DNA from 3 places in the Streptomyces sp. NPDC093510 genome. Region 2 is predicted to be linked to each of the others. Evidence: riboswitches for the same ligand, from Rfam matches in the RefSeq annotation. Region 2 holds a riboswitch; each other region holds the start of a gene.
The links. Region 2 has a riboswitch for S-adenosylmethionine ahead of thrC (threonine synthase). Riboswitches for the same ligand answer to the same signal wherever they lie in the genome.

Region 1 (6,463 bases), on a different contig from region 2:
CATCTTCGGAGCGGCGAAGTACGGGTCGAGCGGGAGACCGGTGAGCGTGCGCAACTCATCGGCGTGGTCGGCGAGTTCGGCACAGGCGGATGCGGCGCGGCGGTCCTGCCAGACCAGGGCGTCGGTGAGGGGCTCCCCGGTCTCCGGATCCCAGGCGAGGACCGTCTCGCCCTGGTTGGCGAGGCCGACCGCGGCGACCGGTTCACCCGCGTCCGCCAGCGCCGCGCGGCCCGCTTCGACGACCGAGGTGAACAGTTCGGCGGGGTCGACTTCCACCAGGCCGCCGGGGAGGTAGCGGGGGCGCACCGGCACCGCTCCCGAACCGATCACGCCGCGCTCCGGGCAGACGACGAGGGCCTTCGTCCCGGAAGTGCCCTGGTCCACGGCGAGCACGGGGCGCTGCGCCGGAGCCCGCTCATAGGTGATCACCGCGGAAGCCTGCTACAGGGTCCCGAAGGGCGTCAAGACATCCGGATGACGCGGCCTGAACATCAAGTGACCGCCCGGCGCGCCGCTTTGACAGAACGGGGCCGCAAAAGGTCCGCGAAGTGACCTGGAGCCGGAAGAGGCGGCTCTACACTGTCCGCCGAGCGTCACCGTCAACTCCCTTGAACCCTGCCGCTCTTGACAGCTCGGCCCGTGCAGCCCGTTCAACCTCCCCCCTTTTCTCCCCTGACAGAGGTCTCATGCCCATGCCGTCAGGCCGCCCGGTGTACCACCCGGCAGGCCACGACGAAGCGCTGCGCGCGGTACTCCGGGACCTCAGGGCCGGCCGGTGGGCCTCCACGCGCAACCTGCTGACCGAGACACCGGACTGGGGGCTGTGGACTCAGCGCACACAGATCCTGGGGGCCGCCGTCGCCGGTTCCGACGTGGTGCGGGCCTGGCGCACGGAGGAACCGCGCAGCGCGTCGGCCGCCGTCCTGCACACCCGCGTTCTGGTAGAGCGGGCCCTGCGCGCGCACCGCACGGGGCACCGGCGGACCAACGACCTGTGGCGCGAGGCGGTCGCGGCCTGCGCCGACGCCTCGGCCATGTCGCCCGAGGACCCCGTGCCGTGGATCTGCCTCCTCACCCTGGCCCGGCTGGACGTGGGGCAGCGGTGGGACGAGCACCGGGTGGCGCCGCCGGAGCCGATGCTCTTCCCCGGCCCCTGGCAGCTGCTCGCCGAGGCCGACAAGCGGGATCCGGGCAACCGCGAGGCGTACCACCGGATGCTGCAGTTCGCGTACGGGCGGCGTTCGGAGGGCCCGCTCACCGAGGCGTACGACTTCGTGCGGTGGGCGTCGGCCTCGGCGCCCGCGGGCTCCGCGCTGCACCTGCTGCCGCTGTACGTGCGGGTCGAGCGGTACCGCAGGGAGTCGGGGCAGGAGCACGCCCTCGATCCGCACCGGGTCTCCGGGGACGCCACGCGCACCGCGCTGATCGCCCTGCAAATGTGGTTCGACCACGCCGCGCTCGCCACGACCTCGCTCCTCGACCTCAACCACCTGGCGCACGCGCTGTGGGGCGCCCATCAGTTCCACGACGCGTCACGGGTCTTCCAGGCCCTCGACCCGTTCTTCACGACCGTGCCGTGGACGTACCGCACCCACTCCCCCGGCGACGCCGATGCCGCCGCCGAGGTCTTCGTCCAGGCCCGCGCCCGCTGCTCCGGCGCCTCCCGCGGCCTGGGCTGAGCCCGCCGGCCCCCGCCCCCTCACCGCCGTCCCCCCACCGGAGGTCCAGTCGTGTCCCGCCCCACCTGGCCGTCGAGCTCCATCCACGAGGCGGAGCGCCTCAAGGAGCTTGGCTACCCTGTCGGAGGAGACGTCCAACGAGCCGTGGAACCTGGGCCACTGGAGCAGGCCGATCGGCTGGGTCGCCGTGGTCTGGGTGGCGTTCGTGACGGTGCTGTGCTGTCTTCCGCAGGTTTCGCCGGTGACCGTCAGCTCGATGAACCGTTCGTCGCGCGCCGGTCGTACAGCACGCCGCAGGCGTACGGCTCCGACCGCGAGCAGGCCGAGGTCGACCGCCTTACGCGGGGCGGTCGTTGAGGATCTTCTGGAAGAGCCGGTGGTCGCGCCAGGCACCGTTGATGAACAGGTAGCCCGGCGCGATCCCGTACTCCTCGAAACCGCACTTCGCGAGCACGCGCTGCGACGCGGTGTTGTGCAGCAGCGTGCCCGCCTCGACGCGGTGCAGGCCGAGTTGGCCGTCCGCCGCCTCGCAGACGTGCCGCGCGGCGGCGGAGGCGAGCCCACGGCCCACGTGCTCCGCGTCGATCCAGTAGCCGAGGTTCGCGCTGCGGACCGGGCCCAGCACGATGTTGGACAGGGCGGCGTGACCGATGATCTCGCCCGCGCTCACGAGCACCCAGTGCGCGGACCGGCCCTCGCGGCCCTCCGCCAGCTGCGCCATGACCCGCTCGGCCTGGCCCTCCGTGGTGAAGAAGGCCGCGGTCCTGGCCGGGTCCCAGGGCGCCAGATGGGCGCGATTGCGCCGGTGGGCGCGGGCGAGTGCCTCCGCGTCGTCGAGTACGACGGGCCGGATGAGGACGTCTTTCGTGAGAGCGACCACTCCACTGATCATCAGCCCAGCCTACGACGGCGTCAGCGGCCGCCGGCGACCCTCAGCACCGTGCCGGTCGCGTACGAGGCGTCGTCCGAGAGCAGCCAGGCGACGGCCGCCGCGATCTCCGACGGCCGGCCGGAGCGTCCCATGGGGATGCCCGACGCGAGCTTCGCGGGGCGCTCCGGGTCGGCGTGGAACTCGGTCCAGATGACGCCGGGGGCAACGGCGTTGACCCGGATGCCGTCCCCGGCGACCTCCTTGGACAGGCCGACCGTCAACGTGTCGACGGCGCCCTTGGCGGCCGCGTAGTGGACGTACTCGCCGGGTGCGCCGAGGGTCGCCGCGGCGGACGAGAGGTTCACGATCGCGCCGCCGCCCGCGGCCTTCATGTCCCGCACCGCGCGCCGGGCGCAGAGCAGATACCCGAGTACGTTCACATCGAGTGCCCGGCGCATGCCCGCCACGTCGGCGTCGGCGAGAGGACCGACGGGGCCGCTCACCCCGGCGTTGTTGACCAGGCCTGTAACCGGGCCGAGCTCGGCGGCGGCGGTGTCGAAGAGGCGGTCGACGTCGGCCTCGTCGGCGGTGTCGACCCGGACGGTGACGCAGCGGCGGCCGGCGGCGCGGACCGCCTCGGCGGCCTCTTCCGCGGCCGTCGCGTTCGAGTGGTAGCCGATGACGACGTCGTGGCCGTCCTCGGCGAGACGGGCGCTGACAGCTGCGCCGATACCGCGACTGCCGCCGGTGACGACGGTGACGGGGTGGTGTTGCACGGTGGACCTCCGACTCGGGGTGGCTGACTGTCGCGCCCGCCCGGACGCGGGGATCGCCCGCGTCCGGAACACGTCGTCATCCTACGAAGCGGTGATCTTCGTCAGGGGGCCACCTTCACGGGGGTGGTGCCCACGGTGCCGCGCCGCAGCCTCAGCACGTTCCGGCGGGGCTGCCACTGTGCCGGGCCCCCGTGCTCCCGCAGCAGGGCGCGCAGCCGCTCCGGGTCGCGCGTCCACAGGGCCGAGGGCACGCCCCTGGTCGGGCCGAGCACGTGCAGATCGATCCGGCCGTCGTCCGAGACGTCGTACGCGGACAGGAGCACGTCGATCGAGGTGAGGGTGTCGTGCGGGTGCGTCATGGTGCGCCTCCGGAGTCGTGGACCCCGGTGTCGCCGACCCCGGTGATCCGCCGTTCCCCGTGCACGTCGCACGGGGCGGGTCGTCACCCGGGGCACCCGCGACGGAGCGGGGTGCCGTCCAGCGAGCCGGGGCTTGACGCTGGAACTCGTGACCCGGTCCGACCGTAACACGGCGCCTCTGCGGCCGGTCCGGGGCTACCGGCTCCCCTCCGGGACGACGGCGTCCTCGGGAGCGGCCGCCTCCGCGGGCAGGCTGTCCATGAAGGAGCTGACCGAGAAGACCGCGTTGCCGGGGCCCGCCGGGCCGTATCCGGGCGGCGAGCTGAGGCCGTTGGCCTCCATCGTCGCGCGGTAGGCCTCCAGGAGCCGCACGTGGTACTCCAGCGGCGCACCCTGCGGGTTCGCCTTGCCGAGGGGGGTCGTGGGCTCAGGGCACCAGGTGGTGAAGCGGGGCGTGATGCCGCGCGACATGAAGTACTGCAGGCCCTCGACGGTGGAGTCGATGGCCTCGTCGACCGTCTTGAAGCCGAACGGCTCGGCCATCTCGACACCCGCGACGAAGTTCGGGATCACGTTGCGCGGCCCGAACACCTCGGCGGAGTCCAGGATGCGGCGGTGCCACTCGTCGCGGCCGACGTAGCGCTCCTTGCCGGGGCAGTACCGCTCGAAGAGGTACGGGTCCCACACCTCGTAGTTGGGGTGGTAGATCCGTACGCCGTAGTCGTGGAAGCGCTGCACGTCCGCCTTCGGCAGGGCCTGCGCGACGACCTTGCCGATCCAGCGGCCCGGGAAGCGCTCCTCGATGGCCTTCGCGTACTGCCCGTAGAAGTCGGCCTCGTCCTTGCCCTGGAGCTGCGTGGTGATGGCGCCGCCGGTGAGCGTGTACGCGGTGGACGACTTGTTCGTGTCGTACTTGTCGATGATGGCGAGGGCTTCGAGGACCTCGTCCATCGGCTTCACGCCCGTGTAGGGGCGACCCGCCGCCTTCTGCTGGCGCCAGTTGTGGTTGATGTCGCAGTACTGGCACTCCTCCTTGGCGCCGAAGTACTGGCAGACCCGGAAGACCGTCAGATAGATGAGGTAGCCCCACTGGATGGTGGGCGCGACCTCCATCACCGACTTGCCGTTCTCCAGCGTGTGCCGGTAATAGTCCGGCATCGGGGGCAGGCCGACGTCGGAGATCCGCACGCCGTCCAGGTAGAGGCCGAGCACGCCGTTGTCGTCGGCGGCCACACGGTAGGGCGAGGACGGGTTCACACGCACCGAGACGACGGTGCGGCGCAGCTCGTACGGGCCGCCGGTGAGGACGATCTCCTCCGGCGGGCGGCGCAGCGCGGCGGCGCCCAGCTCGGGGAGCGTGCCGTGGTCGAAGGAGAAGATGAAGTACGACTTCGGCTTGACGTCGCCGCCTTCGTTGTCGCTCAGCGCGGACTCGTCGAAGGCGATGCCGCCGCGCAGCAGATCCTCCTTGATCACGGCTTCCCGCGGCACGTGCGGGAACCGCTCCATGAGTGACTCGATGAGCTGGGTACGGCTCTCGCTGCGGCTTGGCATGTGCCGGGCACCTCGGATCCTGTCGATCGATCTGTTCAGACCACGCTAATACCCTGCGGATGCTTTCCGGATCCGACTCCGGTCGCAGCGCGCATCCGCCGCAGGTCTATCCTGCGGGCCCGGCCGGGCGGTCCGGGTACGATCTGCGGCATGCCGCCCGCCGACCCCCACATACCCGCCCCGAAGTGCGGAAACGGGTCACACACGACCGCCTCCCGAACTAGAATGAACAATCCCGAAGCGGGCAGCGGGCAGCGGGCAGCGGGCAGCGGGCAGCGGGCAGCGGGCAGCGGGCAGCGGGCAGCGGGCAGCGGGCAGCGGGCAGCGGGCAGCGGGCCCGAGGGATCTGGTCGCGTGCGGCACGTCCTTTTCGCCGCACGGTCGGCGACCGCCCTGCACCGGCTCCTCGACGTCCTCCCCGTCTTCGCCGGTGACGACCGCGTCCGCCGCCGCTTCACCCTCGTCCCCGGCTCCGACTTCGGCACCGACGCCCTCCGGGCGGTCGAGCGGGCAGGCGGCCGCACCATCCCGTGGGCCGAGGCCCTCGCCCGCCCCCACGACCTGATCCTGGCCGCCAGCCCCAAGGGGGGCCTCGACGGGCTCCGCGGCCCGTGTGTCCTGCTGCCGCACGGAGCGGGCTACAACAAGGCCCTCAGGGAGGAGGAAGGCTCCGGCGACTCCGCGTCCGGCATGGACCCCGCCCTCCTGATGCCGGGCGGGCACCCCTTGGCCCGCCTCCACGCGCTGGCCCACCCCTCCCAGGTCGCCCGCCTCGCCGCCGAGTGCCCGCCCGCCGCGGCGCGCGCCACCGTCACCGGAGACCCCACGCTCGACCGCGTCCTCGCCTCCCTCCCGCTGCGCGAGCGCTACCGGGCCGCCCTGCGCACCCATGGCCGCAAACTCGTCGTCCTCACCTCCACGTGGGGCCCGCACTCCCTGATCCGGCGCCACCCCGGGCTCCCCGCCCGCCTGGCCGCCGAACTGCCCCACGACACGTACCAGTTGGGGCTCGTCCTGCATCCCAACGAGCACAGCAGGACCGGGGAGTTCGACCTCGCGCAGGACCTCGCGCCCGCTCTCGACGCGGGCCTGGTCCTGGCCCGTCCCGACGAGGAGTGGGCCGCCCTGCTCATCGCCGCCGACACGGTCGTCACCGACCACGGCTCGGCCGCGCTGTACGCGGCGGCGGCGCGTGACGTTCCGGTGCTCGCCTCGGGCGACGGG
Region 2 (6,463 bases):
GATGACCGCGGAGAACGCGGAGTAGCGGGTGCAGTGGCTGTAGCGGCTGTAGCGGCTGTAGCGGCTGTAGCGGCGGCCGTGCCGGACTGTCGGACGCGGCCGGTAGCGTGGCGGGCATGAGCGATCAGGGGCCGAGCGAGCAGGGGCCGGAGGGGCTCTCCGAGCGGGACCGTGCCGTGCTCGCCCTCGAACGGCGGCCGTGGCCGGGCCCCGGCGCCAAGGAGCGTGCCATCCGCGAGGAACTCGGCATGGTGCCGGTGCGCTACTACCAGGTCCTGAACGCCCTCCTGGACGACGCGCGGGCGCTCGCCCATGACCCGATTACGGTCAATCGGCTGCGCCGGGTGCGGGAGTCCCGGCGCGCCGAGCGCTGACGCGGCTAAGGTCGGGCCCATGGGTGACCCTACGTACTCGCTGTCGGACCTGCCCGAACCCCCCGGCCTGCCCGTACCCGTGACGTCCGCGGGATGCGACGGGCTCGCCGCCTTCCTCGCCCGGCCCGAACGTGCCGTCGTGGCGCTGGACTTCGACGGCACGCTCGCCCCGATCGTGCCCGATCCCGAGCAGGCGCGCGCCCACCCGGACGCCGTGCCGGTGCTCGCGGCGCTCGCCCCGCGCCTGCGGTCGGTGGCCGTCGTCACGGGCCGCCCGGCGGGCGTCGCCGTCCGCTACGGCGGCTTCGCGGGCGTGCCCGGCCTGGAGCACCTCGTCGTCCTCGGGCACTACGGCGCGGAGCGCTGGGACGCCGTCACCGGCACGGTCCGCGCCGCCGAGCCGCACCCCGGCGTCGCGGCCGTGCGCGCCGAGCTGCCCGGCTTCCTGGACGGGATCGGCGCCTGGCGCGGCACGTGGATAGAGGAGAAGGGCCGCGCCGTCGCCGTGCACACGCGCCGGGCGCAGGACCCGCAGGCGGCCTTCGAGGCGCTGCGCGAGCCGCTCGGCGAGCTGGCGAACCGGCACGGGCTGATCGTCGAGCCGGGCCGGCTCGTCCTGGAGCTGCGGCCGCCCGGCATGGACAAGGGCGTGGCCCTCGCCGAGTATCTGCGCGAGGTGGGCGCCGAGTCCGTTCTGTACGCGGGCGACGACCTCGGCGACCTGCCCGCCTTCGGCGCCGTCGAGAAGCTCCGTTCGGACGGTGTCGCGGGCCTGCTCGTGTGCAGCGGCAGCACGGAGGTCGAGGAGCTGGCCGGGCGGGCCGACCTGGTCGTGGACGGACCGCTGGGTGTCGTACGGCTGCTGTCGGCGATCACCGCCAGGCTGCCCTGACCGTCTGCTCTGACCGCTGCCCCGACCGCGCGGGCGCCTCAGCCCGCGCGTCTCAGCCCGTCAGGGCCCGCAGCTGGTCCAGGAACCACTGCGCGGGCGGCAGCGCCGTCGCCGCCGCCGCGAGGCGCTTGGTGCGCTCGGCACGCTCCTCCGGAGACATCACGAGACCCGCGTGCAGCGCCTCAGCGGTGGCCGTCACGTCGAAGGGGTTCACGGACAGCGCGTCGTCGCCGAGCTCCTCGTGGGCGCCCGCCTCCCGCGAAAGGACCAGCGCGCAGCCCTCGTCGGAGACGACAGGGACCTCCTTCGCGACGAGGTTCATGCCGTCGCGGATGGGGTTGACCAGCGCCACGTCCGCCATGCGGTAGGCCGCGAGCGAGCGGGCGAAGTCGTCCTTGACGTGCAGGACCACCGGGGTCCAGCCGTCCGTCCCGTACGTGGCGTTGATGTCCTCGGCGACCCGGGAGACCTCCGCGGTGTACTCGCGGTAGACCGCCAGGTCCTGCCGGGACGGGTAGGCGAAGGCGACGTGCACGACGCGCTCCCGCCACTCGGGGCGGGTGTCGAGCAGCTCGCGGTAGGCGTGCAGGCCCCGCACGATGTTCTTGGACAGCTCGGTGCGGTCCACCCGCACGATCAGCTTCCGGTTCTCGCCGTCCTGCCGGCCCGTCTGCTCCCGCAGCGCCCGCATCCGCTCCTCGACGTCGTCACGCCGGGACCGCTCCCGCAGGAAGTCCGCGTCGGCGCCGAGCCCGTGCACACCGATCCGAGTGCCCGAGGTCCCGCCGACGATCCGCACACAGCACTCGGTGAACGCGTCCGCCCACCGCCCGGTGAGGAACCCGAGCCGGTCGGCGCCGAGCATCCCGCGCAGCAGCTGCTCGGCCACGTCGTCCGGCAGCATCCGGAAGTAGTCGGCGGGCGCCCACGGCGTGTGCGAGAAGTGGCCGATGCGCACGTCGTCGCGGAGCTCCCGCAGCATGCCAGGCACCAGCGCCAGGTGGTAGTCCTGCACGAGGACCGCGGCCCCCGGCCCCGCCTCCTGGGCGAGCGCCTCGGCGAACGCCCGGTTGTACGTCTCGTACGCCGCCCACTGTGCACGGAACTCCGGCCCGAAGGCCGGTTCCAGCGGCGTCTGGTAGAGCAGGTGGTGGACGAACCACAGCACCGAGTTCGCGATGCCGTTGTACGCGTCCGCGTGGACGGCCGCGTCGATGTCCAGCATCCGTACGCCCGGTTCCCCGACGCCGCGCCGCACCGCCTCGCGGTCGCCGTCGCCGAGCGCCGCGCACACCCACAGGGCGTCGGCCTCGTCACCGATGGCGCTGAGCCCGGAGACCAGGCCACCGCCGCCGCGCCTGGCGGTCAGCCGCCCGTCCTCCTCCACGGTGTACGAGACGGGGCCGCGGTTGGACGCGACGAGTACCTGCGCTGCTGACGAACCGTGCTCGGAGACCATGTGGCAAAACGTAGCCCGTCCCGGGGCCGGGCAAACGTACGGCCGGACTCCGCCTGGCCGGGACCGGTCACGCCACGCGGCGGTGCGCGTACTCGGCGACGCCGCTCATGGGCGGCCGCTCCTCCGTGTCGACGGCGTACGTCCGCGGCACGAACCCGTCCTCGCCCCTCTCGAACTGCGTGAGCTCGGGGCGTACGAGGTGGCCGCGGGCGAGCCGCAGCTGTGCGGTCCGGTAGATCGCCGCCGCCATCCGCCCCAGCGCCTGCCCGTCCTGGTGCCGGTGCTTGCGCACCCCCACGTCCACCTGCGCCAGCGCGTCCAGGCCCACCGTGTGCAGCGCGTCGACGAGCAGGCCGAGCTCCACGCCGTACCCGACGGGGAACGGCAGCCGCTCCAGGAGCGACCTGCGGGCCGCGTACTCGCCGCCGAGCGGCTGGACGAACCCCGCCAGCTGCGGCCAGTGCATGTTCAGCAGCGGCCGCGCCATCAGCTCCGTCACCCGGCCGCCCTGCCCGGCAGCCTCACCCAGCGGCCGGTCGTACATCGCCTTCACGAAGGCCACGTCCGGGTCGGTGAGCAGCGGGCCCACGATCCCCGAGACGAAGTCCGCGGAGAACTCCCGCAGGTCGGCGTCGACGAACGCGACGATGTCACCGCTCGTCACGAGCAGCGAGCGCCACAGCACCTCGCCCTTGCCCGGAACGGCCGGTATGCGTGGCAGGATCTCGTCCCTGCGGACGACCTTGGCGCCCGCGGCCGCCGCGACCTCGGCCGTGCGGTCCGTGGACCCGGAGTCGATCACCACGAGCTCGTCGACCAGCGGAACCTTCTCCATCAGCTCGCGGCGTATCTCGGCGACGATCTCGCCGACCGTCCCCTCCTCGTCGAGTGCGGGCAGCACGACGCTCACCGAGGCGCCGCAGGCGCGCTTGGCGTCGGTCAGCCGGGCCGTCGGCCGGTCGTCGACGGACCAGGAACGCCTGCTGAGCCAGCGCTCGACCTCTTCCAGCACGGTCGCGGTCCTCCCATAGGTGTTCGATGTGACCCATCTCGCGGTTCGGACGACTATCTCAAGGGTCCGGGGCTTCGGTTACAGTCTTGAACAACGCCGGTGACCATCGCATGTCGGGGTCACCGCCGCGTTGAGATCGACAACTGAAACCCATAATCGAAAACCGCTCATCCAGAGGGGCAGAGGGAAACGGCCCGTTGAAGCCCCGGCAACCCTCCCGCCGACCGCGAGGTCACGGTGGGGAAGGTGCCAATTCCGTCTCGCGGCGAGATGCGTCGCGAGGAAGATGAGGAGAAAGGGCCTCGCCTCCATGGCTGTGCAGACTGTCGCCACCGAAAGCACCACCCCTTCCGTCGACCTCGGGCCCGCCTCCGGCCTCTCCTGCCGTGAGTGCGGCACCAAGTTCCCGCTCGGCCCGATCTTCGCCTGCGCCGAGTGTTTCGGCCCCCTCGAAGTCGCGTACGACCTGCCTCTCGGCGACCCGGAAGCCCTCCGCAAGCAGATCGAGGCAGGACCCGCCAACATCTGGCGCTACGCCCCGCTGCTCCCCGTCCCCGCCGACGTGGCCGACAAGCCGAACCTGAACCCCGGCTGGACCCAGCTCGTCAAGGCCGACAACCTCGCCCGCGAACTCGGCGCCGAGCAGGGCAAGTTGTTCGTCAAGGACGACTCCGGAAACCCCACGCACTCCTTCAAGGACCGCGTCGTCGCGCAGGCCCTCGAGGCCGCGCGCGCCTTCGGCTTCACCACGCTGTCCTGCTCCTCCACCGGCAACCTGGCCGGTGCCGTGGGCGCCGCCGCCGCCCGCGCCGGCTTCCGCTCCTGCGTGTTCATCCCGCACGACCTGGAGCAGGGCAAGGTCGTCATGGCCGCGGTCTACGGCGGTGAACTCGTCGGCATCGAGGGCAACTACGACGACGTGAACCGCTTCTGCTCCGAGCTCATCGGCGACCCGCTGGGCGAGGGCTGGGGCTTCGTCAACGTCAACCTGCGGCCGTACTACGGCGAGGGCTCCAAGACCCTCGCGTACGAGATCTGCGAGCAGCTCGGCTGGGAGCTGCCCGACCAGCTCGTCATCCCGATCGCGTCCGGCTCACAGCTCACGAAGATCGACAAGGGTCTGAAGGAGCTCATCGCGCTCGGCCTGGTGGCGGACAAGCCGTACAAGATCTTCGGCGCGCAGGCGGAGGGGTGCTCCCCGGTGTCGGCCGCGTTCAAGGCCGGTCACGACGTCGTGCGCCCCCAGAAGCCGAACACCATCGCCAAGTCGCTTGCCATCGGCAACCCCGCGGACGGTCCGTACGTGCTGGACATCGCGCGCCGCACGGGTGGTGCGGTGGAGGATGTGAACGACGAGCAGGTCGTCGAGGCGATCAAGATTCTCGCGCGCACGGAAGGGATCTTCGCGGAGACCGCGGGGGGTGTGACGGTGGGCGTCACGAAGAAGCTCTTCGAGGCGGGGCTCCTCGACCCGGCCCTCACCACGGTCGTGCTCAACACCGGGGACGGCCTGAAGACGCTGGACGCTGTCGCTGAGACTTCGCAGGCCACGGCGACGATCAAGCCCAGTCTCGAAGCGTTTCGCTCCGCGGGGCTCGCCGACTAGTCGCCGTAGGGCCCGAGGTCCGCTGTCGACCGCGGGTCGTGGTCCGTCCTCGCGCAGTTCCCCGCGCCCCTGAAGGGGCGCCACCTGACCGTCCCCCTCAATCACCGAGGTGAATCCATGAGCGTCAACGTCCGTATCCCCACCATTCTGCGCACCTACACCGGTGGCAAGGCCGAGGTCGTCGCCGAGGGGGCGAATCTTGGTGAGGTCATCGCCGATCTGGAGAAGAACCACACCGGCATCGCCGCCCGCGTCCTGGACGACCAGGGCAAGCTGCGCCGCTTCGTCAACGTGTACGTGAACGACGACGACGTCCGTTTTGAGCAGGGCCTGGAGACGGCCACGCCGGACGGCGCCGGTGTCTCGATCATTCCCGCCGTCGCCGGCGGCTGATCTTTTCGCAAGCACCCTGCGTTATCTGAATTGCCCCCTCCGCGAGAGAAACGGAGGGGGCAATTCTGCATGGTTGAGCGCGGTACAGTTGGGAAGCGTGCTTCGCCGTCAGTGCCGAGTGCATATACGAAGTCGGCCCGGAGCCGACAAGAAGTAGCCAAAGAGCGCTGCCCATTTGAGCCTTATGCCGCTTTTGCCTGGCCCGACTTGCCCTGAATTCCGGCGAATTCTCCGCATATTACCGTTCGGGCGTGCCCAGAATTCTCGTCCGATTGACCTGTTGCAGACGGCAGTTGGACAGATACATTCAGCGGCGGTCGACGCGTTCCGGCGCACACCCCCAATCAGTGGGGGGTGAGGTCTGACCCGGGTCCGCGAAGTGCGGTCCTGTGCAAGGGCCAGTAATAGGGGAGTTAGGCATGGCTCAGGGCACCGTCAAGTGGTTCAACGCGGAGAAGGGGTACGGCTTCATCGCGGTCGACGGTGGTGCGGATGTTTTCGTCCACTACAGCGCGATCCAGATGGACGGCTACCGCACCCTTGAAGAAGGTCAGCGAGTCGAGTTCGAGATCTCGCAGGGCCAGAAGGGTCCGCAGGCGGACATGGTCAAGCTCGCCGTCTAGCTCGGCGCGATCGACCACCGAAGCAAGTAGCGCGAGGGGCTCGTATCCCGACAGGGGTACGGGCCCCTCGTGTGCGTCCGGGGGCCCTCGTGTGCTTCGGGGCG
Region 3 (6,463 bases), on a different contig from region 2:
CGTGCCACCAGTCCACCTTCGATCTCTCCGACGGTGCCCGAGTGATCTTCGGCCCGGCTGGCCACGCCCTGCCGCAGCTGCGCATCGGCGTGAACGAAAAGGGCTACCTCGAGGCGCTCGGCGACTTCGAAGAGCCCGTCGGTCCAGCTTTCTGGGAGCGCGGATGAGCACCACCACCACTTCCTCCAACGAACAGCGCAAGCAAGCGCCCGCCGGCGAGCGCGTCGCCGACTGGGCCGACGGCCGGCTGGGGATCTTCTCCCTCGCCAAGGCCAACATGCGCAAGATCTTCCCGGACCACTGGTCCTTCATGCTCGGTGAGATCTGCCTGTACAGCTTCATCATCATCATCCTCACGGGTGTGTACCTGACGCTGTTCTTCCACCCGTCGATGAACGAGGTGGAGTACCACGGCAGCTACATCCCGCTGCAGGGTCAGCTGATGTCCGAGGCGTTCAACTCGACCATGCACATCTCCTTCGATGTGCGCGGTGGTCTGCTGATCCGGCAGATCCACCACTGGGCGGCGCTGATCTTCCTCGCCGGCATGTTCGTGCACATGATGCGCGTGTTCTTCACGGGTGCGTTCCGCAAGCCGCGTGAGGTCAACTGGCTCTTCGGCTTCCTGCTGTTCTTCCTGGGCATGTTCACCGGTTTCACCGGCTACTCGCTCCCGGACGACCTGCTCTCCGGCACCGGTGTCCGCTTCATGCAGGGCGCCATCCTGGCGGTGCCGGTCATCGGTACCTACCTGTCGATGTTCCTGTTCGGCGGGGAGTTCCCCGGCGGCGACTTCGTGGCGCGGTTCTACTCGGTGCACATCCTGCTGCTGCCGGGCATCATGCTCGGCCTGATGGTGGCGCACCTGATCCTGGTCTTCTACCACAAGCACACGCAGTTCGCGGGCCCCGGAAAGACCAACAAGAACGTCGTCGGCATGCCGCTGCTGCCGGTCTACATGGCCAAGGCCGGAGGCTTCTTCTTCCTGGTCTTCGGTGTCATCGCGGTCATCGCGGCGGTCGCCTCGATCAACCCGATCTGGGCCATCGGCCCGTACCGCCCGGACCAGGTGTCCACCGGCGCCCAGCCCGACTGGTACATGGGCTTCGCCGAGGGTCTGATCCGTGTGATGCCGGGCTGGGAGATCAACCTCTGGGGTCACACGCTCGTCCTGGGCGTGTTCATCCCGCTGATGATCTTCCCGCTGGTCCTCGCCGCGATCGCGGTCTACCCGTTCATCGAGTCGTGGGTCACCGGCGACAAGCGCGAGCACCACATCCTGGACCGCCCGCGCAACGCACCGACCCGTACGGCCTTCGGTGTCGCGTGGATCACGGCGTACATGATCATGCTGGTCGGTGGTGGCAACGACCTGTGGGCCACCCACTTCCACCTGTCGCTGAACGCGATCACCTGGTTCGTCCGGATCGGCTTCTTCGTCGGACCGGTCATCGCCTTCATCGTCACCAAGCGGATCTGCCTGGGTCTCCAGCGGCGCGACAGGGACAAGGTGCTGCACGGCCGCGAGTCGGGCATCATCAAGCGCCTGCCGCACGGCGAGTTCATCGAGGTCCACGAGCCGCTCGGCAAGGACCAGCTGCACACGCTGACCGCGCACGAGCAGTACAAGCCGCTCGAACTCGGCCCGAAGGTCGACGAGAACGGTGTCGAGCGCAAGGTGTCCGGTTCGCAGAAGCTCCGGGCCAAGCTCTCCAAGGGCTACTACGGGGAGGACAGCCAGATCCCCAAGCCCACCGCCGAGGAGTACAAGGAGATCACGAGCGGCCACGGCCACCACTGATCACCTGATTGACCTCCCCCACTCTCGGCTTCGCTCGAGCGGGGGACGCCCATGGTCGCCACGGCAAGAGCCCCGTCCATTGCATGGACGGGGCTCTTTGCCGTCCCCGGGGGCTGGATAGGGTGGTCCCACCCCGCATTCCCGGGGTGTTCTCCACATACGCATGAGCAGACGAAGACCAGGAGCGGCTATGAACGCTGTGACCCCCGCAGGAGGCGACACCGCGGCGGACCGTTCCTGGCCCGTCGTACTGAACGGCCTGCTCGAAGGCCGTGACCAGAGCGCCGACGACACGGCCTGGGCCATGGACCGCATCATGCGGGGCGAGGCCACCGACGCGCAGATCGCGGGCTTCGTGGTCGCGCTGCGCGCCAAGGGCGAGACCGTCGAGGAGATCTCCGGTCTGGTCCGCGCGATGTACGCGCACGCCAACGTCATCGACGTACCGGGCCCCAGCGTCGACATCGTGGGCACGGGCGGCGACGGCGCCAAGACCGTCAACATCTCGACCATGTCCGCGATCGTCGTCGCGGGAGCGGGCGCGAAGGTCGTCAAGCACGGCAACCGCGCCGCCTCCAGCGCGTCCGGCGCCTCCGACGTGCTGGAGAAGCTCGGCGTCAACCTCGACCTCACCCCGCAGCGGGTCGTCGAGGTCGCGGACGAGGCCGGCATCACGTTCTGCTTCGCCGTGAAGTTCCACCCCGCGCTGCGGCACGCCGGCGCCGCGCGCAGCCAGCTGGGCATCCGGACCGTCTTCAACCTCCTCGGCCCGCTCACCAATCCGGCCAAGGTGCGGGCCCAGGCGGTCGGGGTCGCCGACCCGCGGATGGCGCCCATCGTGGCGGGCGTCTTCGCCGAGCGGGGCCACTCGTCCCTCGTCTTCCGCGGCGACGACGGGCTCGACGAGCTGACGACGACGTCCACGTCCCGCGTCTGGGTGGTGCGGGACGGCGCCGTGCGCGAGGAGGCCTTCGACCCCCGCGACGTCGGGATCGACCTGGTGCCCGTCGAGGCGCTGCGGGGCGCCGACGCCTCGTACAACGCGGAGGTGGCGCTGCGGCTCCTCGACGGGGAGGGCGGGCCGGTGCGGGACGCGGTGCTGCTCAACTCGGCGGCCGCGCTGGTCGCCCTCGCCCCCACCGACGCGCCGCTGGCGGAGCAGATCCGGGCCGGTATGGCACGGGCGGCGCAGGCGATCGACTCCGGGGCCGCGAAGAAGTCCCTGGAGCGCTGGGTGGCCGCCAGCAACCGCTGAGGGGCTCCCTCGGGCCCGACGATGTGACGCAAGGCGCAGTCCGGATTCTGGACTGCGCCTTGCGCGTCGAAGATCGTGTGGCAGGATGCTGCACAGGTCATGAGTGACAGCGACTACGGCCCCGGCCCGCTGTCCGGCAACCCTCCGTCCGTGGCGGGGTGCCCCGGGTGAAGACCAGGTCGTACGCAGCAAGGCGTATGGCAAGCGCGGACCCCTCGCACTCTTTCGAGTTGACACAGCCCAGGGGTCCTGGTCATCGAGGGAGCAGTCTCGTGAGCAAGCGAATGTGACAGGGCTTTCACGCCCCGCCTCCGCACACCCTTTTGCACTCTTCTCCCGCGCCGTCGACGTAGCTCGGACACAGCTCCGACGCAGCTCCGGCGCGGTGAATTCACCTGCCTCTCACGGGAGTTCGCCATGTCTGTTTCCGCCGTCGCCGTCGACGCCTCCGTCTGTGCCCCGCTGCCGGTCCTCGGCAGGGACGTCACCGTTCCGCTGGTCACCGGCGGCGAGGTGAGCTACGCCGCGCTCGACTACGCGGCGAGCGCACCCGCGCTGCAGCGGGTGTGGGACGACGTGGCGGCGTACGCGCCGTACTACGGCAGCGTGCACCGCGGCGCCGGGTACCTGTCGCAGCTCTCCACCGACCTGTTCGAGAACAGCCGGGTCGCCGTCGCCGAGTTCCTCGGCTGCCGCGAGGACGACCAGGTCGTCTTCACCCGCTCCACCACCGACTCCCTGAACCTGCTGGCCGCGGCCCTGCCCGCCGACTGCCAGGTCTTCGTCTTCGAGACCGAGCACCACGCCTCGCTCCTGCCGTGGCGCGACGCCCGGGTGACCTACCTGAACGCGCCGCGCACCCCCGACGAGGCCGTCCAGACCCTGGAGCGCGCACTGGCCGACCGCGACCCCTACGGGCCCGCCCTGGTGTGCGTGACCGGTGCCTCCAACGTCACCGGCGAGCTGTGGCCGGTGCGGGAGCTGGCCGCCGCCGCGCACGCCCACGGCGCCCGGATCGTCCTCGACGCCGCGCAGCTCGCGCCCCACCACCCGGTCTCCGTCGCTGAGTTGGACGTCGACTGGGTCGCCTTCTCCGGACACAAGCTGTACGCGCCCTTCGGCTCGGGCGTCCTCGCGGGCCGCTCCGACTGGCTGCGGGAGGCCGAGCCGTACCTCGCGGGCGGCGGCGCCTCGCGCAAGGTCGCACGGCGTGCGGACGGCGGAGTGGACGTGGAGTGGCACGACACCGCGGCCCGCCACGAGGCGGGTTCGCCGAACGTCATCGGCGTCTACTCGATCGCCTCCGCCTGCAAGGCGCTCACCGAGGCGGGCTTCGACGAACTCGTCGCCAGGGAGCAGTACTTGATCGGCAAGGTGCGCGAGGGGCTCGCCGAGGTGCCCGCCGTGCGCGTGCTCTCGCTCTTCGGGGACGACGCGCCGCGCGTGGGTGTCATCTCCTTCGTCGTGGACGGCTGGAACAGCTCGCACTTCGCCGCCGCGCTCTCCGCCGAGTACGGCATCGGCGTACGGGACGGCCTGTTCTGCGCCCACCCGCTGGTGCGCACCCTCCTCGGCAGCGAGCCCGACGAGCCCGGCGAGTGCGGCGCCCCCGAGGCCGCGCCGGGCGAGAGGTCGCTGAACGCCATCCGGGTGAGTTTCGGCGCGGGCACCCCGGACGAGCACGTCGAGCGCTTCGTGCGTGCCGTCAAGGAGCTGGTGGCGGACGGCGCGCGGTGGAACTACCGCACGGAGGACGGGCGTTGCGTGCCGGACACCAGCGCCGCCGCCTGAGCCGCCGCCTGCCCCGCGGTCGGCCGGCCGCCCGGCAGCCGTGACCCGAGCTGGATCATCCGCAGGGCCCGTTCCGTCGCGTCGGTGAGGAACTCGTCGCCCCGGCCGAGCGCCTCCGTCAGCGAGACCGGGGCGGGCAGGATCGAGCTGTACGCGTCCACGCCCAGCGCGCGGACGGTGTGCGCGCCGTCCCCGATCGTGCCCGCGAGCACCAGGACCGGGCGGCCGGACCGCTTCGCGCGGCGGGCCACCTCGGCGGGGACCTTGCCGCGCGGAGTCTGGTGGTCCAGGGCGCCCTCCGCGGTGATGACCAGGTCGGCGCGGGCGAGCCGTTCGTCGAGGTCGAGCCGTTCGAGCAGGACGTCGAAGCGGGGGAGCAGCGCGGCGCCGAGGGCGGCGAGCCCGGCGCCGAGGCCGCCCGACGCGCCCGTGCCGGGTCCGCCGAAGAGGTCGGACCGTACGCGCAGGTCCCTGGTGAGGATGTGCGCCCAGTGTTCCAGGGCGGCCGCCAGCCGTTCGGCCTGCTGGGGTGTCGCGCCCTTCTGGGGGCCGAAGACGCGGGCCACGCCGCGCTCGCCGCACAGGACGTTGAAGGGGTTGCAGGCGACGCGGATCTCGGTGTTCCCGATGCGCGGATCGAGGCCGGTCGGGTCGATCCGGCTCAACCGCGTCAACTCGCGCCCGCCGAAGGGGAGTTCCCAGCCGTCCGCGTCCAGGAGGCGGGCGCCGAGGGCTTGCAGGGCGCCCGCGCCGCCGTCCGACGTGCCCGAGTCGCCGCAGCCGACCAGGATGCGGCGGGCGCCCGCGTCGAGGGCGGCACGGATCAGCTCGCCGACGCCGTACGTCGTGGTGGCGCCCGGGTCCCGCAGATCGCGGGGCACCAGCGAGAGGCCCGCGACGGCCGCCATCTCGACGACCGCCGTGCCGTCGGGCAGCAGGGCGAAGTGCGTGCCGATCGGCTGGCCGACGGGCCCGGTGGCGGGCAGGGCGACGAGGCGGCCGCCGCCCGCCGCGGCCAGCGCGCGGGCCGTGCCCTCACCGCCGTCCACCAGCGGGATCAGATCGGTCTCGGCGTGCGGTACGACGCGGCGTACACCCGCGGCGATGGCATCGGCCACGGAGCTCGCGGACAGGGACTCCTTGAAGCCGCTGGGGGCGATGGCGAAACGGGTCAGCATGACGGTCTCCCGGTGGTTCAGGGGTGGGGTTCAGCGGACGGGGACGCCGAGCAGCGGCCAGAGCGTCACGGCGAAGAGCAGGACGAGCGCGGCGGTCAGCGGTGCCAGGACCGCGGAGAGGCGCAGCAGGTCGCGCGGGGTGTAGGTGGGGGTGTCCGGGATCTCGGCGAAGAGGGTGACGGGCTTCGCGGAGGCGGGCAGCGTGTGGCAGAAGCCGGCGGCCGCGGTGGAGGCGAGCGCGGCGGCGACCGGGTTGACGCCCGCGCCGGCGGCCGCCGCGACGACCAGCGGGACCAGCACCGATGAGCGTGCCGAGCGGGACTGCAGGACGAGGTGGGCGGCCGTGCTGACCGCGACGACCACGGTGAGGAACAGCCACGGGGACAGGTCCAGGGGCAGCCCCGACACCAGCCACTTCGCCGCCCCTGAGTCGGCGAG

Region 1: linked by a shared signal. The riboswitch ahead of AB0N81_RS13200 (hypothetical protein) and the one ahead of thrC (threonine synthase) in region 2 are both predicted to bind S-adenosylmethionine.
Region 3: linked by a shared signal. The riboswitch ahead of AB0N81_RS07085 (aminotransferase class V-fold PLP-dependent enzyme) and the one ahead of thrC (threonine synthase) in region 2 are both predicted to bind S-adenosylmethionine.

The regions. Positions count from the first base shown of each region.
Region 1 covers NZ_JBFBEE010000007.1:49,102-55,564, forward strand. Annotated here, with positions in the region: gene AB0N81_RS13175 (FGGY family carbohydrate kinase) at 1-429, opposite strand, end outside; gene AB0N81_RS13180 (hypothetical protein) at 693-1,679, shown strand; partial or broken gene AB0N81_RS13185 (amino acid permease) at 1,822-2,036, shown strand; gene AB0N81_RS13190 (GNAT family protein) at 2,017-2,571, opposite strand; gene AB0N81_RS13195 (SDR family oxidoreductase) at 2,592-3,326, opposite strand; gene AB0N81_RS13200 (hypothetical protein) at 3,428-3,685, opposite strand; SAM riboswitch class IV at 3,730-3,839, opposite strand; gene AB0N81_RS13205 (radical SAM protein) at 3,881-5,239, opposite strand; gene AB0N81_RS13210 (translation initiation factor 2) at 5,465-6,463, shown strand, end outside.
Region 2 covers NZ_JBFBEE010000002.1:178,765-185,227, forward strand. Annotated here, with positions in the region: gene AB0N81_RS03165 (extracellular solute-binding protein) at 1-25, shown strand, start outside; gene AB0N81_RS03170 (DUF3263 domain-containing protein) at 117-374, shown strand; gene otsB (trehalose-phosphatase) at 394-1,266, shown strand; gene AB0N81_RS03180 (trehalose-6-phosphate synthase) at 1,319-2,725, opposite strand; gene AB0N81_RS03185 (glucosyl-3-phosphoglycerate synthase) at 2,793-3,737, opposite strand; SAM riboswitch class I at 3,902-4,030, shown strand; gene thrC (threonine synthase) at 4,024-5,343, shown strand; gene AB0N81_RS03195 (MoaD/ThiS family protein) at 5,461-5,736, shown strand; gene AB0N81_RS03200 (cold-shock protein) at 6,156-6,359, shown strand.
Region 3 covers NZ_JBFBEE010000004.1:5,117-11,579, forward strand. Annotated here, with positions in the region: gene AB0N81_RS07070 (Rieske 2Fe-2S domain-containing protein) at 1-167, shown strand, start outside; gene AB0N81_RS07075 (cytochrome bc complex cytochrome b subunit) at 164-1,801, shown strand; gene trpD (anthranilate phosphoribosyltransferase) at 1,992-3,056, shown strand; SAM riboswitch class IV at 3,152-3,269, shown strand; gene AB0N81_RS07085 (aminotransferase class V-fold PLP-dependent enzyme) at 3,474-4,847, shown strand; gene AB0N81_RS07090 (glycerate kinase) at 4,796-6,025, opposite strand; gene AB0N81_RS07095 (SLC13 family permease) at 6,056-6,463, opposite strand, start outside.